3 regions of the Actinokineospora sp. NPDC051303 genome follow, and region 3 is predicted to be linked to each of the others. Evidence: riboswitches for the same ligand, from Rfam matches in the RefSeq annotation. Region 3 holds a riboswitch; each other region holds the start of a gene.
What was found. A riboswitch is a leader RNA that binds a small molecule or an ion and turns the genes downstream of it on or off. The one in region 3 is predicted to bind S-adenosylmethionine.

Region 1 (10,471 bases), on a different contig from region 3:
ACCCCGATCCGGTCGCCTTCCCCGACGCCCAGGGACACCTGGTCGAGCAACGGGCGCACGCCGTAGCTCTTGCTGACGTTCTCCAGGTTGACCAGGTTGGCCATCTACCCGCACTTTCGTTGAGATCAAGGGACCGGCCGTGCCCAAGCAGCATAGGCAGGTCGCTCCCGGGCCGGGACGACCGGCGCATCCCCGCCGCCCTGGGTAACGCGGGTCGAGGCGCGAACGACCTCTGGATGGTCATCCACCAGCGCGTTGTTGAGGAGTCGTCGTGGACCAGTGGCGGGGTTGGCCGTGGGCCACGGCGGGAGCGGTCGCCCTGGCCGTGGTCGTCGCGGTCGGCGCGGTCGTCGGGTCCGCGTCCCGGGAGAGCGTCACCGCGGCCACGGTGACGGAGGTGTCCACCACGACGGTCACCGTCACGGAACCACCCGAGGTTTCCACGACGACCGTCACCGTCGCGGAACCGCCCGAGGAAACGGCGGCGCCTGTCGCGTCGGGGCCTCGAACCGAGTTCGGTGAGGGCACCCACGAGGTCGCCGTCGACGTCCAGCCGGGCAAGTACAAGTCGGCGGGCCCCTCCGGAACGAATTTGGTGGGCTGCAGGTGGACTCGCAAGAGCGGTGACGGCACGGACATCTTGGACCTGGGGATCGACAAGGGGCCGTCCACGATCACGATCAACGCGGGCGAATTGATCAGCACGTCCGGGTGTGCGACCTGGGTGCGGTCGCCCTGACGTGGCTAGGCGTGGACCTCGGGGGGTGTCGAGCGGGGGGTGTCGTCGCCGATCACGCGGGCGCCGGGGACTGGGCCGTGGGCGACGCGGACGGTGCGGCAGACGCCTGCTCCGGACAGCTCGGCCGCCACGCGCAGGGCCGCGTCGCCGTCTTCGCAGAGGAACGCGCAGGTGGGGCCGGAGCCGGAGACGACGCCCGCGAGCGCGCCAGCGGTGACGCCCGCGCGCAGGGTGCGGCGCAGGCCCGGGCGCAGCGACACGGCGGCGGGCTGCAGGTCGTTGCCCAACAGCAGGGCAAGCTGGCGGGGGTCGCCGGAGGCCAGGGCCGCCAGCAGGGGCTCGACCTCGCCGATGCGCGGCGGGTCGCCCTCGGCGCGGAGGCGGTCAAGCTCGGTGTAGACCTTGGGCGTCGACAGGCCGCGCCGGTCGAAGGCCAGAACCCAGTGGTAGGTGTGCCGGGCCAGCACCGGCACCAGCTGCTCACCCCGGCCGGTGCCCAACGCGGTGCCGCCGTGCAGCACGAACGGCACGTCGCTGCCCAGCCGCCCGGCCACCTGCGCCAGCTCGTCACGGCCGATGTCCAGCCGCCACAGCGAAGCCAACCCCACCAGAGTGGCCGCGGCGTCGGCGCTGCCACCGGCCATGCCCCCGGCGACCGGGATGCCCTTGCGGATGACGATGCGGACCTTGGGCTCGTCCGCGTCGCGACCCACGTGCCGGGCCAGCTCCTGCACGGCACGCCAGGCCAGGTTGCTCGCCCCGGTGGGCACCGCGTCAGCCCCTTCGCCGTGCACCTCGACCCCCGGCTCGTCGGCGACGGCCACGGTGACCTCATCGGTCAGCGACAGCGCCTGGAAGACGGTGGACAGCTCGTGATAGCCGTCCGGGCGCACATCGCCCACGGCGAGGTGCAGGTTCACCTTGGACGGCACACGAACGGTCACCGGGGCAGGCACGACAGCGAGCACCTGACCAGCCTACGGCCGTGGCCGCGGGTGCTCTGATGGCACCTGTTAGTGGGCCGGGACTCTTCGTTTCTTTGGGCCACTACGGCGAACGATCCCCCACGGGAAGACGGGCGGGACCCTACGGCCAGAGCCAGCCGGACGACTTTTCTTCTCCTCAGGGAAACCATCGGACCGACCCAAGCGCACAACGCCCGAATCCGCCCCGAGAGCCCTTCTTTCGCCGCCCCCACCGCCCCCACAACAAACCCCACCCGCCCTGGGGGCCGGGCCCTGCTCCAGTCTATCGGCGCAGGTCAGCGCGGGGAAGAGGGTGCGCCGCGCCTGTGGATAACTCGCGATCTTGAGCGCGTTCGAGTGGTTGGCGGGGGTGCCTGCCGAGGTCTGGCGTCGCGGCACGGCTTCACCGCCCGCCCGACCTCAGGGGTGGGCGGGCGGTGAACCACACGCGCGGGTCAGGCCGCGACGATGCCCTGGGGGCCGGTGGCGCGCTGGCGCACCAGGCCGCCGCGTTCGCCGATCCAGGCCAGGGCTTGGTCGGCGTGGGAGCCGGAGACGCCCAGGAGGAAGCGGGCCACTGGGGTTTCGCCGATGCGGGTCAGGCCGCCGCCGACCACGGCGATGGTGGCGCCGAAGCGGGTGGTGGCCTCCGGGAGGAGGGCGCCGACGGCGGCGAAGCCCACGAGCACCACCTCCGCCAGGCGGTCGTGGCGGGCCTGGGCGGACTTGGGGGCGTCGATCGCGGGGAGCAGGGTCTGGGCGACCTGGCTGTCGGGGTCCTGCACCAGCGACAGCAGGTGGCCGCTCTCCTGGACGCGACCGCCGTCGAGAAGGGCCACGTCGTCGGCGATGCGGCGGACCACGCCCGCGTCGCCGGTGACCACCAGGACCGTGGAGCCCAGCTCGGCGCGGGCGCGGTCCAGGACGGTCAGGACGCCCGCCTCGGCGTCGGGGTCCAGGTCCTTGGTGGGGTCGTCGGCGAGGAGCAGGCCCGGGTCGCCGACCAGGGCGCGGGCCACCGCGACCCTGGCCTGCTGGCCGGGGGTGAGGGCGTCGGGGTAGAAGGCGGCCTTGTCGGTGAGGCCGATGAGGTCGAGCAGGGCGCCGACCTTCTCGCGGCGCTGCGGGCCGTCGACGCCCGCCTGCTCAAGGGGGAGGGCGATGTTGCCCGCGGCGGTGCGCTGCGGAAGCAGGTCGCCGTGGCGCACGACGCCGATGCGCCTGCGGGCGGCGCGGAGCCTGCGGGGGTCGAGGGCGGCGGTGTTGAAACCGTCGACCCTGATCACGCCGCTGTCGGGGCGTTCTTGGAGGGCGACGAGGCGGGCGAGGGTCGACTTGCCCGAGCCGGACGGGCCGACGACGCCGGTGATCGTGCCCGTGGGCACGTCCAACGTGACGTCCTCAAGCGCGACGACCGGGCCGGTGTCGCCCAGGAAGGACTTGCTCAGGTTCTCAACGGTGATCACGATCTACTCCAACGCGGCGCACGGCAGGCCGATAGGACGGCTTCGTCCACAAGGGACGATCCGGGACTGACGAACAGGGGGGTTAAGAAGACGTGTTGCTCGAAGTCAGCTTGCTACGCGCATCAGACGACATGCGGTGACGGATCGCTTGCACTGGTCGATGACCCGTCGGGTGGTGAGGATCCGCATCCGCTCTCACTCCTCCATCGTTCCTGGCGGTAGCACCTGCCCACGATGGGTGGTTGCTGCGGCGTCAACGAGCCAGGTCTCTCAGCCGCTCGGGATGGAATGCTTACAGAGTAGACCTGACCAAGCTGCTCAAAAGCAAGCGCGGACCCCGAAGATCGAGCCCGACGTTCCGCACATCACACATCAGGAGTAATGTTTGGGGGTTCGCTTACGCCAGGTGAGCAGCCGCTTGCGCGATTCGGACGAACTCCCCTACCGACAATTGCTCGCCCCGCTCCCCCGGGTCGACCCCGGCCGCGACGAGCACCGCCTCCGCCCGCGCCGCCGACCCGGCCCAGTCCGCCAGCGCGGCCCGCAGGGTCTTGCGCCGCTGCGCGAACGCGGCGTCGACAACGGCGAACACCGCCTGCCGGTCGGCCGCGGGAGACTCACGGCGGGTCATCGACACCAGCGCCGAATCGACGTTGGGCACCGGCCAGAAGACCGACCGGGAAATCGTGGCCACCCGGCGCGCTTCGGCGAACCAGGCGACCTTGACGCTGGGGATTCCGTAGACCTTGCCACCGGGCGCGGCGGCCATCCGGTCGGCCACCTCCGCTTGGACCATGACCAGCACCGTGCGCAGCGAAGGCAACTCGGCGAGCAAGTGCAGAACGACGGGGACGGCGACGTTGTAGGGCAGGTTCGCGACGAGTGCGGTCGGCTCGTTGAGTTCGCTGGCGGTGACGCGCATGGCGTCCGCGGTGACGACGGTGAGGCGGTCGGCTAGGTCGGGGGCGCGGTCTCGCACGGTCGCGGGGAGGCGGGCGGCTAGGACTGGGTCGATCTCCACTGCCACGACGTTGGCGCAGGCTGGGAGTAGGGCGAGGGTCAGGGAACCCAGACCTGGGCCTACTTCGAGCACGGTGTCGTCGGGCTGCAGGGCCGCGGCGGTGACGATTCGGCGGACTGTGTTGGGGTCGTGGACGAAGTTCTGGCCCAGCTTCTTGGTTGGGCGGACGTCCAACTCGGCGGCGAGCCTTCGCACGTCAGCAGGGCCAAGCAGCGCCGATCCAGTCACTGGCAGAGCGTACGGGGCGGGGGGTTTCGGAGGGGTTGGTGGGGTTGCTCTGGGTTCCTGGGGTGGCTGGGTTGGTGGGTTTGCTCGATGGGGTGGAGTGGTTTCTTTGGGGCCCCTACGAAGGAAGATCCCGTCGTGGGAAAGACGGGTGGGGAGCCTTCGGCCCCACGACCACGGCGAGTTTAGGGATCTTCCTTCACCCCCAAAGAAACCACTCCACCCCATCGAGCACCTGACAGGCTCGGGTGCGGCTTCGTGGGGGGCGGGTTCGCCGCTCGGTCTACCCCATCGAGCACTTCGCGGGCGTCGGTTCGGCTTCGTGGGGGGCTGGTTCGCTGTTGCTCGTTCCGCGCCATCGAGTGCCTGGCAGGGGTGGGTGTGGTTGGCAGGACGGCGGGTTCGCTGCCTCCGCGCCATCGAGAACCTGGCGAGCCCGGGTTCAGCCTGGCAGGAGAGCGGGTTTTCTGCTCCACCTCGTCAAGCACTGGGTGGGCCTGGACACTGCCTCGCGGGGGTGGTGGGCCGACGGGCAGGGGGCGGGCGCTCGGGTGTGCTGCCCCTTGCTATCGGGCACCTGACGGGGGCAAACCCGTTCCTGACAAGCACTCGGGCCAACCCCGGCAGGCTTGATAGGCGGGACGCGACCGCTCGGCCTGCCAGACCGGCGGTGCGCTCCCGGCCAGCAGGCCCCACAAGGAGCACCCGACAGCGCCAACCACCGACCTCAACGACCGCTTTCGCCGCCCCACGCCCCACAACAAAAACCCCACCCACCCTGGGGGCCGGGCCCTGCTCCAGTCTACCGGGGCAGGGTGACAATTCAGGTGAGAATGATCTTGCCTGTGGATAACTCGCGATCACTGGGCACGGTCGGGTGCTTGGGGGGCGAGCTTTGTGGTGGGGCCTGCGGTTCGGGGGTGGGTTAGCGGGGGAGGCCGAGTTTGCTGGAGCAGTGCGGCCAGGCGCTGTAACCGTCGCGGGCGTCGCGGACTTTGGTGGCGATGGCTATTTGTTGTTCGCGGGTGGCCTGGTGGGGGTAGGCGGCGTACTGGTCGCCGCCGTAGGCGTCCCAGGTGCTCTTGTTGAACTGGAGGCCGCCGTAGTAGCCGTTGCCGGTGTTGATGGCCCAGTTGCCGGTGGCCTCGCACTGGGCCAGACGGTCCCACACCGCGCCGTCGGAGATCAGGGGCTGGGGGGGCTGCTTGGTGCCGATCTTGACGATCCTGGGCAGGGGGGCGCGGGTTTCCTTGGAGCCGATTTCCTCGCGCTTGACGACCTTGCCGTTTTTCTCGGTGATGCGGTAGGTGGCGATGCGCTCGCCGGGGGTGCCGGGGTCGACTACCTGTTCCTTGCCCTTGGCCAGTTCCGGATCTTCGACGGTCTGGAGGGGGGGCTCGACCGGCTCGGCCTGGTTGATCACTGTCACGCCGGTGCGGCTGATGCGAATCTCGGCGCCGGTGGTGAGTTTCAGGTCGGCGCCGGGGAGGACCGCGTCCTGGGGGCCGAGGGCCAGGTTGTGCTCGTCCAGCAACTCCTGGACGGTGACCGCGGTGGTGGTCAGCTGGGTGGGGGCGTTGCCGCCGTCGAACAGGGTGACGTTCTTCGGGGTCTTGATCTCGACGGCCATGCCCTCCAGGGGCACCTGCGCGTCGTCGCCCGCGGAGATCCAGGCGCCCGCGACGGGGGCGTTGACCTGGCGGAGGGCCTCGCCGACGGTGGTGGCGCGGACCCAGTGGCCGCGCTGCTCGCCGTCGACGGTGAGCTGGAGTTGGCGGCCGCGCTGGAGGACGATCTTGCCGTCGTCGCCGATCTCGGCGGACGGGGAGGGGCTCAGCGAGTCGTGCTGGCCGACCTCGATGCCCTCTTCCTCAAGGATCTCGCCCACGGTGTCGGCGTAGGTGTTGACCTCGCGGGTGTGGCCGTCGACGTCGACGGTCACCGTGTTGTTCATCGCGATGGCCGCCGCGCCGCCGCCGGTCAGGGTGACCAGGACCGCGGCGATGGTGGCCTTGAGGAAGGTGGACTTCCAGCGCTTGACGGCGGTGATCAGGCCGGGCGCGGGCTTGTCGTCTTCGACCTTGAGCCGCTTCGGTCCGCTGACCTCGTCGGGCAGCGCGGGAAGCACGGGGAGAACAGTGGTCTCGGCGTTGATGAGCCGGATCAACTCGTCGACGTCGACGCCCGCGAAAGCCATGATCTCGTCGGCCTGCGGGCCGAGCGCGTGGCGGACGTCGTGGTCGGTGATGCTCAGCGACGCGGAGAAACCGGCGTCGTAGTCGTAGTCCGGGAACTCGGACCGCCAGGCCCGGAAGTCGTCGTCCAGGACGGCCGTGCCGGTCGCGGTGCCCGAGTTGACCGGGTTGAACCAGTCGGTGTCGGCGAAGCCGTCGTGCCGGGGGCGGTCGAGACCGCCGATCTGTTTACCGCTCACAGGGTCGATTCCTCCAGAAGGCGGAAATCCGCACCGCGGACGCCGTGGATTGGTCTCAGCCGCGCTGGGAACATCCACTCCTCCGTCCGCTTGGCGCGGTCTCGCGCTTTCGTGTGTTCCGACGACCCGCAGCCAGCCACCCCGACGTGTACTGACTTGCTCCGGGTTGACTCGGGGCATGATCCCCAAAGTCGTACGGTCACGGGACAGTAACGAGACGGCTGGGGTTGCGCAAACACATCCGGCGAACTCGTGAGTCCTGTCACACCACCAAGTCGCCTAATCCGCCACCCGTTCATCGCAATCGATCACCGCTCGAATGGTCGGATGTCACGGCCCGCAACCGAAACACCCGGTCGGCGGTGGCGGAGACATCGGCGGCGAACTCGGCGACGCCGACGCCGCGCAGGTCAGCGAGGTCTCGCACGGTGTAGGCCACGCAGTAGGGCTCGTTCGGCCTGCCGCGGAAGGGATGCGGTGTGAGATAGGGCGCATCGGTCTCCACGAGCAGCTGGCCCGGGGGAACGAACGCGGCGGCTTCGCGCAGCGGCGCGGCGTTGCGGAAGGTCACCGGGCCCGCGAAGGACAGGACATAACCGCGATCGACACACCTTCGGGCGAAATCGAGATCACCGGAAAAGCAGTGGAACACAACCGTTTCGGGTGACCCCTCTTCGGTGAGGATCTGGAGGATGTCGGCGTGCGCGTCCCGGTCGTGGATCATCAGCGGCTTGCCGACCCGCTTGGCCAGGTCGATGTGCCAGCGGAACGCGTCCTGCTGGGCGGCGGGCGGCGAGTAGTCCCAGTAGTAGTCGAGCCCGGTCTCGCCCACCGCGACGACGCGCGGCTGTCGCGCCAGGTCCTCGATGACGGCCTTGTCCGCGTCGGAGAACTCGGCGGTGCGCGTCGGGTGCACCGCGACCGCGGCGAACACCCGATCGTCCCAAGTGGACGCCTCGGCGGCCCAGCGCGCGGCGGCGAGGTCGTCGGCGACGGTGATCACCCGGTCGACGCCCGCCGCGTTCGCCCGGTCGAGCATTGTGGACACATCGGCGGAATCCTTGGCGCCGCAGGCGTCCAGGTGCGTGTGCGCGTCGACCACCGGCGCCGGAAGGCGTTCCGGCGCCGGTGGTCGCTCGCCTTTGCGCGGGGTCACTTCTCGATCGGCGCCCAGTCGGGGCCGGTCTCGCCCAGCTCGGCGTCGAGCTTGGCGAACAGCGGGGCGGGCTTGTCCAGCGGACGGCCCACCTCGATGTCGACCGACTCCCAGCGGGCCGCCTCGTCGGCGTAGTCGCCAGTCAGGATCGGGTAGCGGCGCGACGGCTCGTCCAGGTCGTCCACCTCGCGCAGCTCCGGCTGCGCCGCCCACACGCCCTTGCCGCCGAGCAGCTCGTGCACCTTCTGCGCCGAGTGCGGCAGGAACGGGGTGAGCAGCGTGTTCGCGTCCGAGACGACCTGCAGCGCGGTGTGCAGGATGGTGTCGCGGCGCTCCGGGTCGTCCTTGCGCTTCCAGGGCTCCTCGTCGGAGAGGTACTTGTTGGCCGCGCCGACGACCCGCATCGCCTCGCTCGCGGCGAGCTTGAACCGCGACCGGCGCAGGTTTTCCCCGACGGTGTCGAACGCGGCCCGCGCCAGCGCTTTGAGCTGTTCGTCGGCCGCGGTCGGCGCGGTCGGGCGCGGCACGGCTCCGACGTTCTTGTGCGCCATGGACACCGAGCGGTTGACCAGGTTGCCCCACTCGTTGGCCAGCTCGAAGTTGGTGCGGCGGACGAACTCGTCCCAGGTGAAGTCGGTGTCCTGGTTTTCCGGTCCCGCAACGGAAATGAAGTACCGCAGGGTGTCCGGGCCGAACTGCTTGAGGAAGTCCCGCACGTAGATCACGGTGCCGCGCGAGGTGGAGAACTTCGACCCGCTCATGGTCAGGAACTCGCTGGAGACGACTTCGGTGGGCAGGTTCAAAGTGCCGAAGGCCCCCGGCTGGCCGCCCTTGTCGCCCGCGCCGTTCTGGCCCAGCAGCAGCGACGGCCAGATCAGCGAGTGGAAGACGATGTTGTCCTTGCCCATGAAGTAGTAGGCCTGGGCAGGGTCGGTCCAGAACTCCTTCCAGGCGTCCGCGTCGCCGGTGCGCCGCGCCCACTCGACGCTGGCCGACAGGTAGCCGATGACCGCGTCGAACCAGACGTAGAACCGCTTCATCGGCGCGTCGCGCCAGCCGTCGAGCGGGACCGGGACGCCCCAGTCGAGGTCGCGGGTGATCGCCCGGGGGCGCATGTCGCCGAGCAGGTTCTGGCTGAACTTCAGGACGTTCGGCCGCCACTCGGTCTTGGTCGACAGCCAGGAGCCCATCGTCTCGGCGAACGCGGGCAAGTCGAGGAACAGGTGCTCGGTCTCGACGAACTTCGGCGTCTCGCCGTTGATCCGCGAGCGCGGGTTCTTCAGGTCGATCGGGTCGAGCTGGTTGCCGCAGTTGTCGCACTGGTCGCCGCGCGCGCCGTCGTAGCCGCAGATCGGGCAGGTGCCCTCGATGTAGCGGTCGGGCAGGGTGCGGCCGGTGGACGGGCTGATCGCGCCCATCTGGGTCTTGACCTGCACGTAGCCGTTGCGCCAGAGCGCCAGGAACAGGTCCTGCACCACCTGGTAGTGGTTGCCGGTGGTGGTGCGGGTGAACAGGTCGTAGGACAGGCCGAGGCCCTGGAGGTCTTCTGCGATCACCCGGTTGTACTTGTCGGCGAGCTCGCGAGTGGTCATCCCCTCCTTGTCGGCCTGCACCGAGATCGGCGTGCCGTGCTCGTCGGTTCCGCTCACCATCAGCACGCGGTGGCCGGACATGCGCAGGTAGCGGGAGAAGACGTCCGAAGGGACACCGAATCCGGAAACGTGACCGATGTGGCGGGGGCCGTTGGCGTATGGCCAGGCCACCGCGGTCAGCACGGGGGCACTCATGAGCGCTTAGCCTACGGACGTCACTTCGGACGGGCGCAGGAGGACAGGGATGTCGGCCACACGGCTGCTCGTGCTGGGCCTGGTGAGCTGGGCGGGCAAGGCGCACGGCTACCAGGTCCTCACCGAGCTGATGGGCTGGCGAGCCGACGAGTGGGCCCGGGTGAAGCCCGGGTCGATCTACCACGCGCTGCGCAAGGCGGCCGTCGACGGCCTGCTCACCGTGGAGGCCGTGGAACCGGGCGACAGCGGTCCGGCGCGCACGGATTACCGGATCACCGACGCGGGCCGCGCGGAGCTGACCCGCCTGGCGCGCGAAGGCCTGCGCCGGACCGGCGATCCGGCGATGCTCAACGCGGCGCTGGCGATGCTGCCGCTGCTGACCCGGGCGGACGCGATGGCGCTGGTGCGGGAGCGGGTCGAGGCGCTGGAGACGAGCCTGGGCGAGCTGCGGGCCTGGGGGGACAGCCCGGCGAAGGGCACTCCGGAGCATGTGCGTGAGCAGCGGTTTCTCTGGATCGGGCAGGTGGAGACCGAGCTTTCCTGGGCCAGGGGCCTGCTGGGGCGGCTGGGCGAGGGCGCTTACGAGATGGCCGGAGATCCCTGCGTTCGCGGTTGACTGATCCCGCTGCTCGGGTGCATCCTCTGTGCGGCAGTATTCAAACTTGAATAACGAGGGGG
Region 2 (10,471 bases), on a different contig from region 3:
TCTTGCCCGGCTGGTAGGCGGTGCAGGTGTAGCCGACCGGGCCGTGCCCGCCGGTCGCGCCCGGCCCGAGCGGGGCGTCGAACAGCATCGGCGGCCAGTGGTCGACCGGCCACAGCGGGCTGTCCGCGCCCGCGATCCGGTCCAGCAGCGCGCCGACGCGCGCGGGAGCGACGGGCAGGGCGCGCTCATGCCGATTGTCGATCATCAGATCACCTTCCGTACGGAAGCGTATGGTTCACCCCGTACGCTAGCGTATGGATTCGTGGCAGCACAGCGTCGAACCCGAGAGGACTGGACCGAGATCGCGCTTTCCGCGCTCGCGGAAGGCGGACTCGCCGCGCTCGCGGTAGAACCGCTCGCGGCGCGGGTCGGCGCGACGAAAGGCAGCGTCTATTGGCATTTCGCCACGCGCGACGCGCTCGTGCAGGCCACCCTCGAACGGTGGGAGCGCGAGCACACCGAGGCGGTCATCGACCTCGCCGAAGCGGGTGAGACCCCCACCGAGCGACTGCGCATCCTCTTCGGCGCCGTGCTCTACCCGGAACAGGGGGCCGACGTGGAACTCGCGCTCCTGGCCTCGCTGAGCGATCCACTCGTCGCGGCTGCCGTCGCGCGGGTCGGCGAGCGGCGGGTGGAGTACCTCGCGACCCAGTTCGCCCAGCACGGCTTCGGCCGCGCCCAGGCCAGGCGGCGCGCGGTGATCGCCTACTCCGTCTACCTCGGACAGGCCCAGCTCAGCCGGGGCGCGCCGGAAACCCTGCCGCGGTCGGCCGCGGCCCGCCGGGCGCACGTGGCCGAAGTGCTGCGCGTGCTGCTGACCGAATCGGTGGACGCCTGATGGTGTTCCGGTTCGGGGTTCGGGTGAAACCGGGCGCGCGCCGCGCCGCCGTCGGCGGTCGGTGGCCCGGCCACAGCACTAGCGACGGCGACACGCTCGTCGTGGCGGTCGCCGCGCCCGCGGTGGAAGGCAAGGCGAACGAAGCGGTCCGCCGCGCGCTCGCCGACGCGTTCGGCGCGCGCCGCAACGACGTGCGGATCGTGGCCGGGGAACGGGGCAGGGACAAGGTGGTCGAACTGGACCCGGTGCCGCCGAATGCCGCGCGCACGCTGGCCCGATTGCTCGGCGACCAGCCGTGACCATTGCCTCACCCAGCGCGTGACCGGTTTGTCGAGTGCGCCCCCACCCGGTTGAAAGGGGACAATGCGCTCACAACACCAGGCGCTCGCACCATGCGGGCCGCCGCGCGGCCAGGAGGAGGTGGGATGGACGACCTGACCCTGGCGCTCGGTATCGGCGCGGCCGTTCTCCTGCTGGCCGTTCTCGCGGTGCGGGTGTCCGTCCGACTCGGACTGCCCTCGTTGCTGCTCTACCTCGGGATCGGTGTCCTGGTCGGCGAAGCGGGCCTGGGCATCGAGTTCGAGAACGCCGAGTTGACGCAGGCGCTCGGCTTGGCCGCCCTGGTCATGATCCTCACCGAGGGCGGCCTCACCACGCGCTGGGGTGAGGTGAAACCCGCGCTGTGGCCGGGAATCGCACTGTCCACAGTGGCGGTTGTGATCAGCGTCGGGCTGACCGCGGCCGGACTGCACTGGATTCTCGGCTTCGACTGGCGGCTCGCCCTGCTGTGGGGCGCGGTGCTCGCCTCCACCGACGCCGCCGCGGTGTTCAGCGTGCTGCGCAGGCTCTCGGTCACCCGGCGGCTGGTCGGCTCGCTTGAGCTGGAAAGCGGCATGAACGACGCGCCGAGCTACATCGCCGTCGTGCTGCTGGCCTCCACCGACCCGATCGGCTGGGGCCTGCCGCTGACCATGCTCTACGAACTCGGCGCTGGCGCGCTGATCGGCCTGGGGCTCGGCTGGCTCGGCACGCACGCGCTGCGCCGGGCCGCGCTCCCGGCGACCGGCCTCTACCCGCTGGCCACGGTCGCGGTGTGCGTGCTCGCTTTCGCCTGCGGGCAGGCCGCGCACGCCTCCGGGCTGCTCGCCACCTACATCGCCGGGCTGGTGCTGGGGAACTCGCGGCTGCCGCACCGGTCGGACACCGTGTCCTTCGCCGAGGGGATGGGCTGGCTGGCGCAGATCGGCCTGTTCGTCCTCTTGGGACTGTTCGCCTCGCCCTCGCGGCTGCTCGACGCGCTGGTGCCCGGACTGGTGGCCGGGGCGGTGATCACGCTGGTCGCCCGGCCGCTGTCGGTGCTGCTGTCCGTCACGCCGTTCCGCGTCCCCTGGCGAGAACAGGTGTTCCTGTCCTGGGCCGGGTTGCGCGGGGCGGTGCCCATCGTGCTGGCCATGATCCCGCTGTCGCAGGGCGTGCCCGGCGCGCAGCAACTGGTCGACGCCGTGTTCGTCCTGGTGATCGTGCTGACCCTGGTGCAGGGAAGCACTCTTGGCCTGCTGGCCAAGGCGCTCGGGCTCGACGCCGGGGCTCGCGCCAAGGAGGTCGAGGTCGACGCGGCGACCCTTGACGAGCTCAACGCCGAGCTGTTGCAGGTGACGATCCCGCAGGGCTCGAAGCTGCACGGCGTCTACCTGTCCGAGCTGCGCCTGCCCGTGGGCGCGACGGTGAGCCTGGTCGCGCGGGCCACGGGCGCGTTCACCCCAGGTGCCAACACTCGTTTGCAGGTTGGCGACCAAGTCCTGGTCGTCACCACCCAGGACGCCCGCGAGGCCACCGAGAACCGCATCCGCGCGGTCGACCGGGCAGGCCGCTACGCCCGCTGGAAAGGCGAGACCGGCGACGAGTGAGCCCGCTCTCACCTGGTGGGCTGCCGCTCGATCCTGAGCAGCGCGTCGGCTATGTTCTGCGGCAAGGTCACGAGCGCCAGCGTCAAACCCCGGTTTGCTGGCCGGCAACCCTCCTCCGCGGTGGGGTGCCCCGGGTGAGGACCTGGTCCTCCCGCGCGGTGCGGGACGGGCAAGCGCGGACCCCTCGCGGGTCCCCTGGACCTGGAGGTCAGCCCCCATGACGCTCGCTGTTCCCGCGGCCCGCACGCCCGAGACCGCCCCGGAGACGGCCGCTGTCGCCGTGCCGCCGGTGGTCGGCGCGCGACTGGTCGTCCCGCTGGTCGACGGCCGCCGCGTCGGCTACGCCAACCTCGACCACGCCGCCAGCGCGCCGTGTCTTGAAGCCGTGCGCGACGCGGTGGACGAGCTGCTGCCCTGGTACGCCAGCGTCCACCGCGGCGCGGGCTTCGCGTCGCAGGTCAGCACCAAGGTCTACGAGCAGGCCCGCGCGGTGCTGCGCCGGTTCGTCGGCGCCCGCCCGAGCGACGCGGTGGTGTTCACCCGCAACACCACCGACAGCCTCAACCTGCTGGCCAAGGCGCTGCCCAAGAACACCTCGGTGGTGCTGTTCGACACCGAGCACCACGCGGCGCTGCTGCCCTGGCGCGGCCCCCGGGTCCACCGGATCGAGACCCCGGCCAGCGCCGGTGACGCGGTGCTCGCCCTCGACGCCGCGCTTTCGGCCTGCGCGGTCGGCCCGCGCCTGGTCGTGCTCACCGCGGCGTCCAACGTCACCGGCGAAATCTGGCCGGTCGCCGCGCTGGCCGAGGTCGCGCGAAGGCACGGCGCCCGGATCGTGCTCGACGCCGCGCAGCTCGCCCCGCACCGGCCGATCGACATCCGCGCGCTCGACGTCGACTACGTGGCCCTCTCCGGGCACAAGCTCTACGCCCCCTTCGGCGCGGGCGCGCTGATCGGCCGCGCGGACTGGCTCAACGCCGCCGACCCCTACCTAGTCGGCGGGGGAGCGACCGCCCAGGTGGTCGACTGGGGCGACCGGCTCGGCGTGGCCTGGTCGAAGGTGCCCGAGCGGCACGAGGCTGGCTCGCCCAACGTCGTCGGCGCGCACGCGCTGGCCGTCGCCTGCGAGACGATCACCCGGCACGGCTGGGACGCGATCGTCGCGCACGAGCGCGCGCTGCTGCGCAGGCTGCGCTCGGGCCTGGCCACGGTGCCCGGCCTGCGCGGGCTGAGCCTGTTCGGACCTGAGCACGACCGGGTCGGCGTCGTCAGCTTCACCATCGACGGCGTCGAGGCGGGCCTGGCCGCCGCGGTCCTGTCGGCCGAGCACGGCATCGGCGTCCGCGACGGCGCGTTCTGCGCCCACATCGCCACCCGCAGGCTCCTGGGCCGCGTGGGCGCGGGGGAGCAGCGGGCGCTGCGGGTCAGCATCGGGCTGGGCACCACAACCGAGCACGTCGACCGGCTCGTGGCCGCGCTGCGGTCGCTGGTGACCGACGGACCCGCCGCCGACTACGTCCTCGTGGACGGCCGGTGGACGCCTGCCAACGACCCGCGCCCCCTGCCGCCGTTCCTGCGCGAGGTCTCCTGACCGGCCGCGCACGGCCACCATGGACAATGGGCCGGTGAGCACAGAACGTGGCGACGACCGCGGCACCGAGATCGAACACGCGGCGACCGAGCAGGAGGCCACGGCTGAGCAGGAGGCCACGGCCGAGCCGCCACCCCGGCGGGGCGCGCTGCTGCTGTCCACGGCCATGGTGGTCTTCGCGCTGGACCTGATCACCAAGATCATCGCCACCGCCACGCTGGAGGGCGAGCCCCCGGTCCGGGTACTCGGCGGCGCGGTCTACCTGCAACTGGTCCGCAACGCGGGCGCCGCGTTCTCCATGGCCACCGGCATGACCTGGCTGTTCACCCTGATCGCGGCCGGGGTCGTCGTCGCCATCGTGTGGATCATGCCCAAGCTGCGCTCGACGGGCTGGGCGCTGGGCTTGGGCCTGGTGCTCGCGGGCGCGCTGGGCAACCTCACCGACCGGATCTTCCGCGCGCCCGGGGTGTTTCAGGGGCACGTGGTCGACTTCATCTCCGTCTTCGCGCCCAACGGCGACTTCTTCCCGGTGTTCAACGTCGCCGACTCGGGCATCTCCATCGGCGGCGTCCTGATCGTGCTGATGGCGATCCTCGGCCGCGACTACGACGGCAGCACCACCCGCGACAAGGCCGGAGACGCTGCATGAGCAAGCCCGCGAGCGAATCATCGACCCAGTGCGCCCGCGTGCGGAGCCGCCGATCTTGTGGGGTGGCCGCATGAGCGAGCCTGCGAGCGAATCGTTGACACAGTGCGCCCGCGAGCGGAGCCACCGAACTTGTGAGGTGGCCGCATGAGCGAATCACGCACCCTGCCCGTGCCCGACGGCCTCGACGGCATGCGGGTCGACGCCGGGCTGTCCAAGCTGCTCGGCCTGTCCCGCACCATCGTGGCCGCGCTCGCCGAGTCCGGCGACGTCCTGGTCGACGGCAGGCCCGCGGGCAAATCCGACCGACTGCTCGCCGGGACCTGGCTGGAGGTCACCCTCCCCGAGCCCGACCGCCCGGTCGAGGTCCGCGCCATCGCCGTCGAAGGCATGGAGATCATCCACCAGGACGACGACGTGGTCGTGGTCGACAAGCCGGTGGGCGTCGCCGCCCACCCCAGCCCCGGGTGGACCGGGCCAACGGTCATCGGCGGCCTGGCCGCCGCGGGCATCCGGATCTCCACCTCCGGCGCCGCCGAGCGCCAAGGCGTGGTCCACCGCCTCGACGTCGGCACCACCGGGGTGATGGTGGTGGCCAAGAGCGAATACGCGTACACCGTGCTCAAACGCGCCTTCAAGGAGCGCACGGTCGAGAAGCGCTACCACGCGCTCGTCCAAGGCCACCCCGACCCGAGCGTCGGCACCATCGACGCGCCCATCGACCGGCACCCCCGCCACGACTACCGGTGGGCGGTCGTCGCGGGCGGCAAACCCAGCGTCACCCACTACGAGACGATCGAGGCGTTCCGGGCCGCGTCACTGCTTGACGTCAAACTGGAGACCGGGCGGACGCACCAGATCCGGGTCCACTTCTCCGCCCTCCGTCACCCTTGTGTCGGTGATCTGACCTACGGCGCCGATCCGAGCCTCGCCAAGCGCCTCGGCCTGGCCAGGCAGTGGCTGCACGCCCGCACGCTGGGGTTTCACCATCCCGACGACGGTCGGTGGGTGGAGTTCACCAGCGAGTATCCGGCCGATCTCGCTGGGGCGCTGGACACGCTCGCCGCCGATTACTGAGGTCCGTGCGGAGATCCTCGGCTAAGTTGGATTTGACTTGGCGACGGCTAGAGGCGGTGCTTATGAGCGGCACGGATAGACCGGACGAGGACACTGGCGGGTTCCTGGTGGATGGGGTCGCGCCTCAGGTCATCGGGGGCGGTGATACGGCTGAGGTCGCTTATGACCGGGAGCCGCCTACCAGTCCTATTCAGGCTCAGGCCGCGCCGCCGCCGTCTAAGAAGGGATGGCTGAGCAAGCTGTTCGGGCGGTAGTCGGGGCTTGCTCGGGGGCTTGGCTTGGTGGGGGTTGCTCGATGGGGTGGAGTGGTTTCTTCGGGGCCCCTACGAAGGAAGATCGCCGTGTGAAAGACGGGTGGGATGCCTTCGGCCTCACACGTGCGGAGCCAGCTTAGCGATCTTCCTTCTCCCCCGAAGAAACCACTCCACCCCATCGAGCACCTGGCAGGACCGGGCAGCGGTTGGCAGATGCTCGGGTTCGCTGTTCGGTCTGCACCACCGGGCACCTGGCAGGGCCGGGTTCGGTTGGCAGGAGCGTGGGTTCGCTGTTCCGCTCTCACCAGTGCATGGCAGGGGCGGTGCTGCCTGGCAGGAGGGGGGCCAGCCAGCGTCGCTGGTTCTCAGTTCTCGACTGTCCAGGTGAGGGTTAGGGATTCCTCGTCTGGGCGGGGGCTCCAGCGGACTGAGGTGACCACTATGTCTTCTGGGACCACGTAAACCGTGTGTCCGCCTGCTGTCTCGCCGGGGGCCACGCCTATTCGGTGTGGGGGGCGTGAGGATAGAGAGACTGGGGCCTTGGAGATTGTTTGGCCGTCCGGGGTGACCAGGACCAGGTAGAGGTCAGGCAGGGTGCTGAACGGGACTGTGCCTCGGTTGGTCAACTCCGTGTGCACCACTATCGACCGCTCGCCTGGTTGGAGGCGGTAGCCGGCGGCGGTGAACAAGTAGTCGGCGGGGTCTACTACCTCCACCAGTTGGACGGAGAGGCGTTCGCCTTCCAGGCCCGAGGTTTCCAGGGTGGTGCCGACCTTGCCCTGGCGGGTGGGGGTGTTCATCCGGGTTGTCGGCTGGGTGCGGTCGACGGCCAGGGCCGGGGGCTGGTCGCCACGGGCCCAGGAGGCGCTGCCGGGTGGGCCCCAGGTGCTGATCGGCTCGTTCGCGGGGGGAGCGGGGTGGGGCTGGGGAATGGGTTGGCTGGGTGGGCCCGCGGGGGTGGGGAAAGGCTGGCTGGGTGGGCCGGTGCGCACCTGGTATGGGCCGCTGGGAGGGTGGTGGGCGAAGTTCTGTTGCTGCTGCGGGGGGTACTGCGCCTGCTGGGGCTGGTAGCCGCCGCTCTGGGGGCCGGGGGGTGGCGGGTAGACGCCGGAGGGGGTGCCCTGCACGCCGTAAGAGGGGGGTGCGGGTGTCCTGGCCAGTGCGGCGCGGACGCCGTTGGGATCGCATTCGACGCCGACGAGGAGGGGGAGGCCCGCGCCGGACAGGGCGACCAGCCGCGAGGCCACTTCCCGGGGGTCCATGCCCAGCCTCGCGGCCACCTCGTGCACCGCTGCCCTGCCCATTTCGGCGACCACACCGAGTAGGCGGGCATCAACCGGATCCGTCACGACCACGGGCCGCACGCTACCCGGTTGGCGGGCGGCTCGCGGCGGAAGCCGGGACTCGACACGGGCAAGATCGGTTTCGGTGATCGAATCCGCACGGAGCGCGACCTCACACCGGGGCGTCGTCCAGCAGCGCGAGGTGCCGGGGGTCGTCGGCGCGCACGCCCGCGTCGGCGGTGTGCAGGGGGCGGACCTCGGCGTCGTAGCGGGCGAACGCGGGCAGCGCCCAGTGCTCGTCTGCGGGCAGCCGCCGGGCCAGCGCGGGGGCGGACAGCCACAGGTGCGCGGACAGCTCGTGCGGCAGGCCGCGGCCGAGCAGCAACTCGCCGTCGAGCAGGAGGACGCCGCCCGCGCCGAGGGCGACGTACTCCGCCCGGGTGGCGCGGTCGGTCGCCGCGTCCCACAGCGCGGGCAGCGCCCGGCCCGACCCGCCGGGGCCGAGCGGGCCGAGCACCTCGCGGCGCAGCGCGCCCTCGTCCAACCAGGTCTCGTAGCGGGCGTCGGCGTCATGCCTGCCACGCTCGAAACGCAGCGACGCTGGCCGCAGGAAGTCCGCGGCCGAGACCCGCAGCACCGGCCGCCCGAGCACCCGCAACCGCTCGCCGAGCGCGTCGGCGAGCGCCCCCGGCTCGGTGGGCGGGGCGCCGTCGACGATCACCCGCGTCCACCCCGCGCGCTCCCGCGCGTCGATCCGCGCGGTCAGCTCGTCGGCGAGCACGTCAGGCGAAACAGGACGGAAACGCATGTGTCCCACTGTGCCCGTTCGGCGGCTACAATGCGGCGCTTTTGCCGCTGTGCCAAGAGAATCCCGCTGTGACGAGAGATATCAGCGTGTCGCGCCGCCCCTTGGGCGAGGTTGTCGGCGGGTGTCGCTAGGGTGTCGCCGTGGCTGACTCCTTCGCTCATCTCCATGTGCACACCGAGTACTCGATGCTCGACGGAGCGGCCAAGCTCAAGGACATGTTCGCCGAGTGCGAGCGGCTGGGGATGACCTCGGTGGCGATCACCGACCACGGTCACACCAACGGCATCTACGACTTCTTCAAGCAGGCCACGAGCGCGGGCATCAAGCCGATCCTGGGCATCGAGGCCTACATCGCGCCCGCGTCGCGGTTCACCAAGGACCGTATCCGGTGGGGCGACCCGGCCCAGAAGAGCGACGACGTCGCCGGTAGCGGCGCCTACACCCACCAGACGATCTGGGCGCGCGACGCGACCGGCCTGGGCAACCTGATGCGGCTGTCCAGCCTCGCCTCCCTGGAGGGGCAGCTCGGCAAGTGGCCCAGGATGGACCGGGAGCTGATCGCGGAGAACCGCGAGGGCCTGATGGCCACCACCGGCTGCCCGTCCGGCGAGGTGCAGACCCGGCTGCGGCTCGGCCAGGACGAGGAGGCGCTCAAGGCCGCGGCGGACTGGCGCGACATCTACGGCAAGGACAACTTCTTTGTCGAGCTGATGGACCACGGCATCGAGATCGAGCGCCGGGTCCGCGGCGGGCTGGTCGACATCGCCCGCAAGCTCGACATCCCGTTCGTGGTCACCAACGACTCGCACTACACGTACAAGAGCGACAGCACCGCCCATGACGCGCTGCTGTGCGTGCAGACCGCCAGCACATTGCAGGACCCGACCCGGTTCCGGTTCGACGGCGACGGCTACTACCTGAAGTCGCCGGATGAGATGCGCGCGATCGACTCGTCCGACCCGTGGCAGGAGGGGTGCCGCAACACCCTGCTGGTCGCCGAGAAGGTCGACACCACCGGGATGTTCGAGTTCCGGAACCTGATGCCGAAGTTCCCGATCCCCGAGGGCAAGACCGAGGACGAGTTCTTCCGCGAGCAGGTGTGGGCGGGGATGCACCGCCGGTTCCCCGAGGGCGTGGACGAGGAGCACCGCAGGCAGGTCGAGTTCGAGATCGGCGTCATCCTGCAGATGGGCTTCCCGGCCTACTTCCTGGTCGTCGCCGACCTGATCCAGTGGGCGAAGAACAACGGCATCCGGGTCGGCCCCGGCCGAGGGTCGGCCGCGGGCGCGCTGATCGCGTACGCGATGGGCATCACCGACCTCGACCCGCTGGCGCACGGCCTGATCTTCGAGCGGTTCCTCAACCCCGACCGCGTCAGCCCGCCCGACATCGACATCGACTTCGACGAGCGTAGGCGCGGCGACGTCATCCGCTACACCACCGAGAAGTGGGGCGCGGACAAGGTCGCGCAGGTGATCACCTTCGGCACGATCAAGGCCAAGGCCGCGATCAAGGACTCCGCCCGGGTGCTCTACGGGCAGCCCGGCTACGCCATCGCCGACAAGATCTCCAAGGCGTACCCGCCCGCCGTGATGGCGAAGGACATCCCGCTCAACGGCCTGTTCGACCCCAGCCACAAGCGGTACAACGAGGCCACCGAGATCCGCGAGCTCTACAACAGCGACCCGCAGGTCAAGGAGATCATCGACACCGGCCGGGGACTGGAGGGCCTGATCCGTAACGCGGGCGTGCACGCCTGCGCGGTCATCCTCTCCGCGGAGCCGCTGATGGAGACGATTCCGCTGTGGAAGCGCCCGCAGGACGGCTCGATCATCACCCAGTTCGACTACCCGACCTGTGAGTCGCTGGGCCTGCTGAAGATGGACTTCCTGGGCCTGCGCAACCTCACCGTCATCGATGACGCGCTGCGCAACATCGAGCGCAACGGCAAGCCGGTGCCCGATCTGGAAACCCTGGGCCTGGACGACAAGGCGACTTACGAGCTGCTCTCGCGCGGCGACACGCTCGGGGTGTTCCAGCTCGACGGCGGGCCCATGCGCGACCTGC
Region 3 (10,471 bases):
CAACAAGCTCGGCTGACCCACACCCACACGTGCCAGCGGCGCCGTCCACCTCCGGGTGGGCGGCGCCGCTGCCGTGTGCATAAGACTCGTCGCATGGACCTGGAGCCCAAACCCACCTCAGCGGCGAGGACCTCGCTCTCGCACATCATGACCGCCCTGGACACCAACCTCCTGGGCACCGTCCACGGCGGCGTCATCATGAAGCTGGTCGACGACGTGGCGGGCGCGGTGGCCCAACGCCATTCCGGCGGGCCCGCCGTGACCGCGGCGATGGACGACATGACCTTCCTGCACCCGGTTCGGGTCGGCGACCTCGTGCACGCCCACGCCCAGGTCAACTGGGCAGGCCGCTCCTCGATGGAGGTCGGCGTCCGGGTCCTGGCCGAGCCGTGGGACCGGGCGGGCGTCCCGCCGACCCAGGTGGCGACGGCCTACCTGGTGTTCGTGGCGGTGGACAGGACGGGCCAACCGCGCGCCGTCCCCCCGGTCTTACCCGAAACCCCGGAAGACGAGCGCCGCCTCCGAGAAGCGGAGATCCGCCGCCACCACCGTCTCGCCAAGCGAGCCGAGATCCTGGAAAGCCGCACCGCACCCCACTGACGCCCGCGCCCCACGAAAGCGGCCCCAGCTTCCACCTCACCCCGCGTGAACGCCCTGAGCAGGCGAAGGAACGCGGTCAGTCTCGCCGGTGCGCGTGGGCGAGTCGCAGCACTGCCCGTTCCAGGGCGTAGTCCGCGTCCGCCGCGACGCCCTTGACGTCGGCGTTCACCTCGGCCACCACGCGCATGGCCTCCGCGAGGCCCGCGGGCTTCCAGCCTCGGGCCTGGCCCAGCGCCTTCTTCACCTTCCACGCGGGCATCCCCAACTCGCCTGCCAGCCGGAACGGGTCGGCGCGGCCCGCGCCAGCGACCCTGGCCACGGTCCGCACGGCGTCGGCGAGCGCGTCGGCGACCAGGACGTGCGGAACGCCGAGGTTCATGGCCCAGCGCAGCGCCTCCATCGCCCCCGCCAGGTCCCCCGTCACGGCCTTCTCGGCGACGGCGAACCCGGTGACGTCGGCGCGCCCGCGGTGGTACCGCCGGACCGCCTCCTCGGTCACCGATCCCCCGGTGTCGGCGACGAGCTGGCCCGCCGCCGCGGCGAGTTCCCGCAGGTCGGAGCCGACGGAGTCGATGAGCGCGGCCACCGCGGCCGGATCGGTCTTGCCGCCCGCCCGGCGGATCTCGTTGCGGACAAACGCCTCCCGCTCCGACGCTTTGGTGATCTTGGCGCACTCGGTGACCACCGCGCCCGCCTTGCGCATAGCGGCCACGATGTCCTTGCCCGCCTTGCGTCCGCCGCCGTTGTGCACCACGACCAGCACGATCCCGTCCGCGGGCGCCTTGGCGTAGGACACGACCAGCGCCGCGATGTCCTGGGTCGCCTCGTGGGCGGCGTCGAGGACGATCACCCGCCCCTCGGCGAACAGCGAGGGGCTGACGAGTTCGGCCAGCTCAGGGCCTGTGAGATCAGCCACCCGGAGCCGGGTCAGGTCGGCGGCGGGGTCGGCGAGCCGGGCGGTGTCGAGCGCGGCGCGGATGGCGCGCTCGACCAGCAACTCCTCTTCCCCGAGCACGAGTTGCAGCGGGGCTGGCGTGACCGCGGGCGAGTTCACGCCCGCGATCCTCCCATGGCCGCGCCGCACCCAAGTGAGCAGACGAACAGGCTCCGCTCTCGAATACTGGACAGGGGACTGGCCGATCGCGTTCATGGTGCCGTAGCGTGGCGGGCAAGTCGCGGGCCCGCTTCGGCGCGCTCGGACCACAACTGAATACCGCTCATCCAGAGGGGCAGAGGGATCGGCCCGAAGAAGCCCCGGCAACCGGCGTTACGCGTCACTTCCTCATCGCGAGGAGGCGGACGACCACGGTGCCAATTCCGACCCGCGCAGCGGGATAGATGAGGAGATACCTCGCGATGACATCGACCGTTGACGTCCAGCAGACCAGCGCTTACGACCTCGGCCCCGCCCGGGCGCTCTCCTGCCGCGAATGCGGCCACCAGATCCCACTCGCCGCCGAGTTCGCCTGCGCCGAGTGTTTCGGCCCGCTTGAGGTCGCCTACGAGTTCGGCAACATCACTCGGGCTGACATCGAAGCGGGACCCCAGTCGATTTGGCGCTACCGGGGGCTGCTGCCGGTCCCCAGCGACGTCGCCGCCCACCCCAACACCGACCCGGGCATGACCCGGCTGGTCAAGGCCGACCGCCTCGCCGCTGCGCTCGGCGTGAAGTCGCTGTGGGTCAAGGACGACACCGGCAACCCCACGCACTCGTTCAAGGACCGCGTCGTCGCGGTCGCGCTCGCCGCCGCCCGCCAGCTCGGCTTCAGCGTGCTGGCCTGCCCGTCCACCGGCAACCTCGCCAACGCGGTCGCCGCGGCGGCGGCCCGCGCGGGCTGGGACTCGGTCGTGCTGATCCCGTCGTCGCTGGAGCGGGCGAAGATCCTGACCACGGCGGTCTACGACGGCGCGCTGATCGCCGTCGACGGCAACTACGACGATGTCAACCGGCTCGCCACCGAGCTGGCCGCCGAGCACGAGAACTGGGCGTTCGTGAACGTCAACGTCCGCCCGTACTACGCGGAAGGCTCCAAGACCCTGGGCTACGAGGTCGCCGAGCAGCTCGGCTGGCGGCTCCCGCGGCAGATCGTGGTGCCGGTCGCGTCCGGCTCCCAGCTGACCAAGGTCGACAAGGCGTTCCGCGAGCTGGGCGAGCTGGGCCTGGTCGAGCCGACGCCGTACCGCGTGTTCGGCGCGCAGGCCACCGGCTGCTCCCCGGTCTCCTCGGCGTTCAAGTCCGGCCACGACGTGATCCGCCCGGTCAAGCCGGACACCATCGCCCGCTCGCTGGCGATCGGCGCCCCCGCCGACGGCCCGTACGTGCTCGACTCGGTCCGCCGCACGGGCGGCGCGGTCGAGGACGTCACCGACGCCGAGGTCGTCGAGGGCATCCGCCTGCTGGCCCGCACCGAGGGCATCTTCGCCGAGACCGCAGGCGGCGTGACCGTCGCCACGGCGAAGAAGCTCATCGAGAGCGGCCAGATCGACCCCGACGCCGAAACCGTCCTCCTCATCACCGGCGACGGCCTCAAGACCCTCGACGCGGTCCAGGACCACATCGGCCCGCGCGCCACCATCCCGCCGACCGCCGCCGCCGTCCGCGAGGTCCTCGGCCGCGGCTGACCCACGACGCGTGTCCAGTGGCCGCACCCCGGGCGGGGTGCGGCCACTGCCGTTCCACACACCGCACACCCAGCCCAACTCCCCGGACAGCGCCTTGTCGCCCACGAGTCAGGGCGCGGCCGATCACCCGCCCGAAGTTCTCAGCCATCGGATCGGGTTCAGCGCCCAGCCGGCCCAGTTCCCAGCAGGTTTCAGTTCCCGGCAGGTTCAGTTCCCCGGCAGGTTCAGGTCCCCAGCAGGATTCAGCACCCCCAACAGGTTCAGGTCCCCAGGAAGATTCAGTACCCAGCAGGTTCGGTTCCCCGGCGAGATTCAGTTCCCCGGCAGCGTTCCCGGCCGCGCCAAGGGCGGTGGCGTGGCGAAGCCGCTGGCCCGCCGAGATTCAGCGGCCAGGAGGGGATCTGGGCTCGCCGCGCACCATCGCGGCGGGCCTCCCCCCGTCCTCGACTACCGCGCAATCGCCTCCGGTGTCGGTTCGGACAATTAGAACTCCTTTCTGGGTAAGGCTTCCCAACGTGCGCGGGCTCGGATGGCCGTAGCGGTTGCCAGCGCCCACACTGACCAACGCCACCCGCGCACCGGTGGCCGCGAGGAACTCCGGCGCGGTGTATCGACTTCCGTGGTGCGGGACCTTGACGATGTCGGCGGACAGGTCGACGCCCGCGGTCAGCAGGTCGGCCTGAGCGGCGAGTTCGATGTCCCCGGTGAGCAGCAGCCGTCCAGCCCGGGTGGTGGCCCGGAGCACCACCGAGCGGTTGTTGATCTGTGTGCCGTCCGGTTCGGCAGGCTCATCCTCCTTCGTTTGTGGGGCAAGGACTTCCACGGCAAGGCCCGGCCAGCTCAGTCGCTGCCCAGCCGTCAACTGCACGAGCGGGACCCCGGCGTCGGCCACTTCCTCGCGCACCTGCCGCCAGGCCCACGCAGGCGCCCGCCCGGGACCGACCGCGACAGCGCCGACCGCGTGGCCGGATAAGACCGCCGACAGGCCGCCCACATGGTCCGCGTGCAGATGGCTGAGGATCACCAGAGGAATCCGGTCGACCCCTAGCCGGTCCAGGCACTCGCGTGTCGGAGCCGATTCGGGGCCGGTGTCGACCAGCACCGCCCTGTCAGGGTCCGCTGTGGACAGTGCGATCGCGTCCCCTTGACCGACGTCACACGCGACCGCGGCCCAACCGGACGGCGGCCAGCCCGGAGCGATGACCCGGACCGGAATCACCACCAGCAGAACAGCGGTGAGCCCCAACCCGACCACCAACCGCGCCGTGCGCCGCCGCATCGCCACAGCCAACCCGACGGCTGTCAGGAGCAGCGCCGCCCCGCCCCACCACCCCGCGGGCCAGTCGAGGGCCGCTCCCGGCATCCCGGCCGCGGTCCGGCCGACCGCGACCAGCCACCCGACTTCGGGACCGGCAAGGCGCGCCAGCCACTCCGCGAGCCACGGCAGGACCGGCATCACCAACGCGGCCAGCACCCCGAGGACCGTCGCGGGCGCGACGACCGGAGCGGCGGCCAGGTTCGCCGCCACCGCGACGAGGCTGACCTGACCGCTCATCCCGGCCACGACCGGCGCCGTCACCAGGTGCGCCGCCGCGGGCACGGCGAGCGCCTCGGCCACGATCCGGGGAACGCCACGCCGCGTGAGCCGCCGCGTCCACCTCGGCGCGAGCAGGACCAGCGCACCGGTGGCCAGCACCGACAGCACGAACCCGAAGGCGACGGCCATCGCCGGGTCGTGCACGACGAGCACGATCACCGCCGCTCCGAGGGCGGGCAACGCGGACCGTTCCCGCCCGAGAGCGAGGGCGAGCAGGCCGACCGCGCCCATGACCCCGGCCCGCAGAACACTGGGTTCCGGACCGGCCAGGATCACGTATCCGACGAGCGCGCACAGCGCACCGGCCGCCGACCCTCGCGGCCCTATCCTGACCAACCGCAACAGGTAGAGAACGGCGACGCAGACAATGGCGAGGTTAGCCCCGCTGACCGCCAGCAAATGGGACATCCCGGCGACGCGGAACTCGTCCTCGACCGTGGTGGACATGCCGTCCTTGTCACCGACGACGAGCGCGGGCAGCAGCCCGGCGGACTCGGGTTCGAGCACGCCCGACGCCTGCCGGAGGCCCGCGCGGAGCGCGTGGGCGGCCCGTTGCCAGGCGGGCGCGTCGCCGACGGACGCCGGTGACCCCCGGGCGCGAAGCACGGCCACGGTGAGCGTGCCGCCCTCCGCCGGGGCGAGCGTGCCCTCGGCCACGGCCCGCTGACCGGGCAGCAATGCCGCCCACCGGTCCACCGGGGCCAGAATCAGGATCCGGGTCCCGGAGGGCGCCACAACGGCGGGCACGACGACCGAGCGCACCCCGGACGGCAGGCCGCCGAATCCGGCCGCGCGCACAGGTTTGGGCCGTTCGACGACCTCGACCTGGAGACGGGCCGCCGCGCCGCGGGCCGCCTCCGCCCGGAGCGGGTCCGCCGCGGCCTCGTGGATCCGCGCGGCGACCGGCCACACGGCGAGCACGCCGCAGACGAACAGCGGCACACCGGCGGCCAGCCGAACGGGCCCATCGCGCGCGGACTCGCGCCCGCGGCGCTCACGGCGTCGAGTGTGGGCGGCCCCGGCTAGAGCCGCGAGGCAGCCGACGACCACCGTCAGCGACCAGTGCACGAGCAGTCCCAGCAGCGCGGACAGCCACACCGCCAGCGCGCCGGACAACAGCCGCCAGTCGTGCGGTCTCGGGTCGGGTGGCGGCTGGTTCATCGGACCGTGACGAGATCGCGCAGGGTCGTGAACCGGGCCGGGCCGATGCCCTCGATCTCATGGAGCTGGTCGACCTTGGTGAACTGGCCGTGGCGCGTGCGCCAGTCGAGGATGCGTTGGGCGGTGACGCTGCCCACCCCGGGCAAGGTGTCCAGCTGCGCCAAGGACGCCGAGTTGAGGTTGACGAGCGCGCCCGGTTGCTCGGTCTGGGCATCGACGGGTGCGGGGACGCCGACGTGGATCTGCTCACCGTCGGCGAGTTTGCGGGCGAGGTTGAGCGCGCTCAGGTCGGCGCCGGGCAGGGCGCCGCCGCTGGCCCGGAGCGCGTCCACGACCCGCGCCCCATCCGGGAGCGACCGGATACCTGGGCTCCCGACCTTGCCGACGACGTCGACCACAACCTCGGCCGCGACACTCGGACTTGGGTTGGCCTGGTCGACGGTGGCAGCGGCCAAATTGGGCGGCACCTCTTTTACCGGGGAGTCGGAAAGAGCGACAAACCCGGCGACCACCGCGACGACCACGGTCAAGCCCGCGATGAGCGGAATCGGAACCCGGCGTCGATCAGGCGGGCTGTGCGGGGTGAACCGGCGGATGAGATGGCCTGTGGGACGGCGCCACGGGAACCTTCGCTCGACCCGGGGATCGGATTCAGGAGACTCAGAATCCGGTGATCCGGGATCAGGCGAACTGGTGGGCCGCGCCAAGAAAGATGGATCAGATACGTCTCGATCGGGGCGGGTGAAGAAGCGCCGCCACGGAATGGCCCCGGCTGGCGTCTGCTGGCGTTCGGAATCCGGCCGCGGTTCTTGACCTGGCAGGAGGTCAGGCTGGTCTCTGCGGCGAACGGGCGCGCTGGAGAAACCGATATCCGGAGGCTGTCGCGGATTTTGCGACTCGGGTCGGGGCTCGTCCCAGGGGCGGGCCGCGATGGTGGTCAACCGGGCCAGGACGGCGTCCATCTGAGCTGCGCGAGTGGCGTTGATCTGTGGCATAGCACCAACGCTAGGGACGAATCAAGGCCGTGGGTAGGCGTCTCCGTCGCCTGTGGACAACTCCGTCCTATGTGGATAACTCAGTTGTCAAAACGGCCAGGGCAGAGTACAACGCCGAGAACTCCGGGGCCGGTGTGCGCGCCGATGACGGCGCCCAACTCGGAAACCACGCAACCAGCGGACCGCGGAATGCGCTCGTCCAAGCGGGTGGCGAGTTCAGCGGCGCGATCGGGGGCGGCGAGGTGGTGCACCGCCAGTTGGACCGGCTCGTCGCCCGCCGCGGCCACGGCAAGGTCCACCAAGCGGGCCAACGCCCGGCTGGTCGTGCGCACTTTCTCCAACGGCACTATCTCGCCATTGTGGACATGGAGAACGGGTTTCATGGACAACGCTGTGCCCAGGAGGGCGGCGGCCGCACCGATCCGTCCTCCGCGACGCAGATACTCCAACGTCTCAACAATGAAGAAGCTCTTAGTGTTCTCCGCCGCCTCTACCGCGGCGGCTTCCACCTCCGCTCCCCCAGCGCCTCCCGCCGCGACCGCGGCGGCGCGCAGGGCGGCGAACCCGAGGCCCATGGCGGTCGTGCGGGAGTCGACCACACGGACCACGTCCGCACCGACCTCCTCAGCGGCCACCCGAGCCGACTCCCACGTCCCGGAGAGCCGCCGGGACAGGTGCACGGACAGCACGCCATCCGCCCCGCCGTCGAGAAGGCGGCGGTATTCGGCGGCGAACTCGTCGGGGTTGGGGCGGGAGGTCGTCACCACGCGGTGCCGCGTGAGCGCTTCCGCGAGTTCACCGGGGCCGAAGTCGACACCGTCGCGGCCCTCTCGATCGTCCACACGCACCAGGAGCGGCACCACCCGGACCGCGTGCCGGTCGGCGAAGCCTTCCGGCAGATACGCGGTCGAGTCGGTGACTACGGCGAACGGCACGATGCCGAAGCCTAAGGCGTGTCCTGTGGATCACGGCAGGTGGGATTCCCGATCCACAGGGCCGCCCTGGTTGCTCAAAGCCGGGAAACTACGTCGCGCGCCGCGCGCGATCCAGCAGCGGCCCGACGACCTCCGCGAGGGCCTTGCCAGCCAGTTCGTGGCCCCGCCAACCCCAGTGGATGCCGTCGACATTGCCGTGTCCGCTGAGCACGTGCTCACCGATGACTTCTGCCAAGTCGAGCACGGGCACGTTCGCGCTGTGCGCCCAGCGGCGGATCTCGGCCACGGCGTGGTCGCGGGCCGTGTGGACGTACCCGTACGCCCGGGAGCGGTGCACTCCCGGGAGGATGGCGACGGCGGGAAGGTCGGGCCGCAGGGCGCGAATGGCGACCAGAGTCTCATCGAGGTAGCGGACGGTCAGCTCGGCGGGCAACGCGACGGGCTTGCCTCGGGTTATCCGCGCCAACCAGGGCAGAGCCGACAGATAGGTCTGTCGGACACAACGGCGCAAGCTGTCTGGGCGCAGGTAGCGGATGCCCTGCCGCAGGTAAGTGGGCAGAGGCGAGGGCAGCGTGTCCATGCCGCCGACGGCGAGGACCAGAACATCGGCGTGCGGAAGCTGAGCCCACACCCGGGGGTCGCCGACGAGCGACCAGTACGCGTCGCGGGCGGTCCAGCCGAAGCCAGCGAACAGCTCGGCGCGGCCGCCGATGGCTGCCGCGGCCAGGTTCGGCCAGAGGCGGGGATCGTCAGCGGGATGGGGACCGTCTGGGCCGTGGAAGGTCAGCGAGTCGCCGAACATCAGCACGGTTGGCGACGACATGTCTAGCCGGTGATGCCCGCGTTGTACGCGATCAGGCGCCACGCCAAGCCGCTGGTCTCCCGGCGCGCCAGCACTGTCCAGTGACAGTTGCTGATGCCGCCAAGCTGCCACCAGTTGACCACCGGCAGCCCCAAGAGGCTGCCGGTAAGCGCGGTTATCAGGCCGCCGTGCGCGCACAACACGGCGGTCTCTTCGGTTCCTTCGTCCAGCGCGGTGACGACTTCGGTGGCCCGGGCGGCGACCTCGATTCGGGCCTCCCCGCCAGGCGGAGTCCAGGTCGCGTCGGTCTGCCACTGGGCGCGGCCGCCCGGCCACCCCTCATCGACCTCCGCGCTGGTCTTGCCCTGCCAAAGGCCGAGATTCGTCTCCCGCAAGCGCTTGTCAATGCGCAGCGGCACGCCGATCGCCTCGCTGAACACGGTGGCCGTGTCGGTCGCGCGGCGCAGGTCGGAGGCCACGATGACGTCCGGGGAGAACCGGGCCAGCGCGGGCACGGCGAATCGGGCCTGGTTCCACCCCACCTCGGTCAGGTTGGAGTCGAGGTGGCCCTGCATCCGTCCGGAGGCGTTGTAGTCGGTTTCCCCGTGCCGCCAGAGCACGAGTCTGCGCAATGTCACGGGGCGCTCTCCTCCTCCGCGGGTGGCGCCGCGTCGAACTCGATACGGGGGCAGTCCTTCCACAGCCGCTCCAAGCCGTAGAACGAGCGCTCCTCCGCGTGCTGGATGTGCACCACGACGTCGACGAAGTCGAGCAGGACCCACCGGCCTTCGCGGGCGCCCTCTCGGCGAACCGGCTTGGTGCCCGCCTCGCGCATCTTGTCCTCGACGTTCTCCACGATCGCGCCTACCTGCCGCTCGTTGGCGGCGGAGGCGATCACGAAGCAGTCTGTGATCACGAGCTGGTCGGAGACGTCCAGCACGATCACGTCGCTGGCCTTCTTGTCCGCGGCCGCGTTGGCCGCGACCAATGCCAGTTCGCGTGCGTCGTGCGTCGCTGCCACGTCACTCCTCAGTCCGGTTTCTCGATAGGTTGAACCCGTCGAGACTACCCGTGCCCGCACCTCGGTTGGCGAGGAAGGACCGGTTGGGGGCTTGTCTGTCACTGTTCGGGCGCGTAGAGGCCGCGCTTGGAGATGTACTGGACGACACCATCGGGAACGAGATACCAGACCGGATCCCCGGCGGCGACCCGTTTGCGGCAATCGGTCGAGGAGATCGCCATCGCCGGGACCTCGATCAGGCTTACCGATCCGCTGGGCAGATGCGCGTCCTTGAGGTGGTAACCCGGCCGGGTGACGCCGACGAAGTGGGCCAGGGTGAACAGCTCGTCCACGCGGTGCCAGGACAGGATCTGCTCCAGGGCGTCCGCGCCGGTGATGAAGAACAGCTCGTCGTCGGGATAGGTGGAGCGCAGGTCACGCAGGGTGTCCACGGTGTAGGTGACGCCCTTGCGGTCGATGTCCACCCGGCTGACGGAGAACCGAGGATTGGACGCGGTGGCCACTACCGTCATCAGGTAGCGGTCCTCGGCGGCGCTGACCTCCCGGTCGCCCTTCTGCCAGGGCAGCCCGGTCGGCACGAAGATGACCTCGTCCAGGTCGAACCGGGCCTGCACCTCGCTCGCGGCGACCAGGTGCCCGTGGTGCACCGGGTCGAAGGTGCCGCCCATGATCCCTATCCGGCGCGCCATGGCCGGAGCCTACGACGGCGCGAGCGCCGCGTCTTGGCATGCGGGGATG

Region 1: it holds a riboswitch for S-adenosylmethionine, as region 3 does, so the genes downstream of both, ACZ6SD_RS29310 (methionine ABC transporter ATP-binding protein) here and thrC (threonine synthase) in region 3, are expected to answer to the same signal.
Region 2: it holds a riboswitch for S-adenosylmethionine, as region 3 does, so the genes downstream of both, ACZ6SD_RS29715 (aminotransferase class V-fold PLP-dependent enzyme) here and thrC (threonine synthase) in region 3, are expected to answer to the same signal.

What each region holds. Positions count from the first base shown of each region.
Region 1 is NZ_JBVJIN010000063.1:5,868-16,338, reverse strand. It holds gene ACZ6SD_RS29325 (ABC-F family ATP-binding cassette domain-containing protein) at 1-104, opposite strand, end outside; gene ACZ6SD_RS29320 (hypothetical protein) at 272-739, shown strand; gene ACZ6SD_RS29315 (4-(cytidine 5'-diphospho)-2-C-methyl-D-erythritol kinase) at 745-1,707, opposite strand; gene ACZ6SD_RS29310 (methionine ABC transporter ATP-binding protein) at 2,160-3,170, opposite strand; SAM riboswitch class I at 3,371-3,460, opposite strand; gene rsmA (16S rRNA (adenine(1518)-N(6)/adenine(1519)-N(6))-dimethyltransferase RsmA) at 3,568-4,419, opposite strand; gene ACZ6SD_RS29300 (transglycosylase family protein) at 5,342-6,850, opposite strand; gene ACZ6SD_RS29295 (TatD family hydrolase) at 7,146-8,006, opposite strand; gene metG (methionine--tRNA ligase) at 8,003-9,793, opposite strand; gene ACZ6SD_RS29285 (PadR family transcriptional regulator) at 9,843-10,409, shown strand.
Region 2 is NZ_JBVJIN010000066.1:4,470-14,940, reverse strand. It holds gene ACZ6SD_RS29735 (SRPBCC family protein) at 1-205, opposite strand, end outside; gene ACZ6SD_RS29730 (TetR/AcrR family transcriptional regulator) at 263-838, shown strand; gene ACZ6SD_RS29725 (DUF167 domain-containing protein) at 838-1,137, shown strand; gene ACZ6SD_RS29720 (potassium/proton antiporter) at 1,264-2,745, shown strand; SAM riboswitch class IV at 2,811-2,927, shown strand; gene ACZ6SD_RS29715 (aminotransferase class V-fold PLP-dependent enzyme) at 2,963-4,336, shown strand; gene lspA (signal peptidase II) at 4,371-4,985, shown strand; gene ACZ6SD_RS29705 (RluA family pseudouridine synthase) at 5,130-6,059, shown strand; gene ACZ6SD_RS29700 (AsnC family protein) at 6,679-7,668, opposite strand; gene ACZ6SD_RS29695 (nucleoside/nucleotide kinase family protein) at 7,769-8,404, opposite strand; gene dnaE (DNA polymerase III subunit alpha) at 8,545-10,471, shown strand, end outside.
Region 3 is NZ_JBVJIN010000009.1:69,210-79,680, reverse strand. It holds gene rpsT (30S ribosomal protein S20) at 1-16, shown strand, start outside; gene ACZ6SD_RS09575 (acyl-CoA thioesterase) at 94-600, shown strand; gene holA (DNA polymerase III subunit delta) at 677-1,654, opposite strand; SAM riboswitch class I at 1,815-1,945, shown strand; gene thrC (threonine synthase) at 1,957-3,222, shown strand; gene ACZ6SD_RS09560 (ComEC/Rec2 family competence protein) at 3,605-5,980, opposite strand; gene ACZ6SD_RS09555 (ComEA family DNA-binding protein) at 5,977-6,504, opposite strand; gene ACZ6SD_RS09550 (DegV family protein) at 7,056-7,910, opposite strand; gene octT (diglucosylglycerate octanoyltransferase) at 7,999-8,733, opposite strand; gene ACZ6SD_RS09540 (histidine phosphatase family protein) at 8,736-9,350, opposite strand; gene rsfS (ribosome silencing factor) at 9,347-9,733, opposite strand; gene nadD (nicotinate-nucleotide adenylyltransferase) at 9,832-10,422, opposite strand.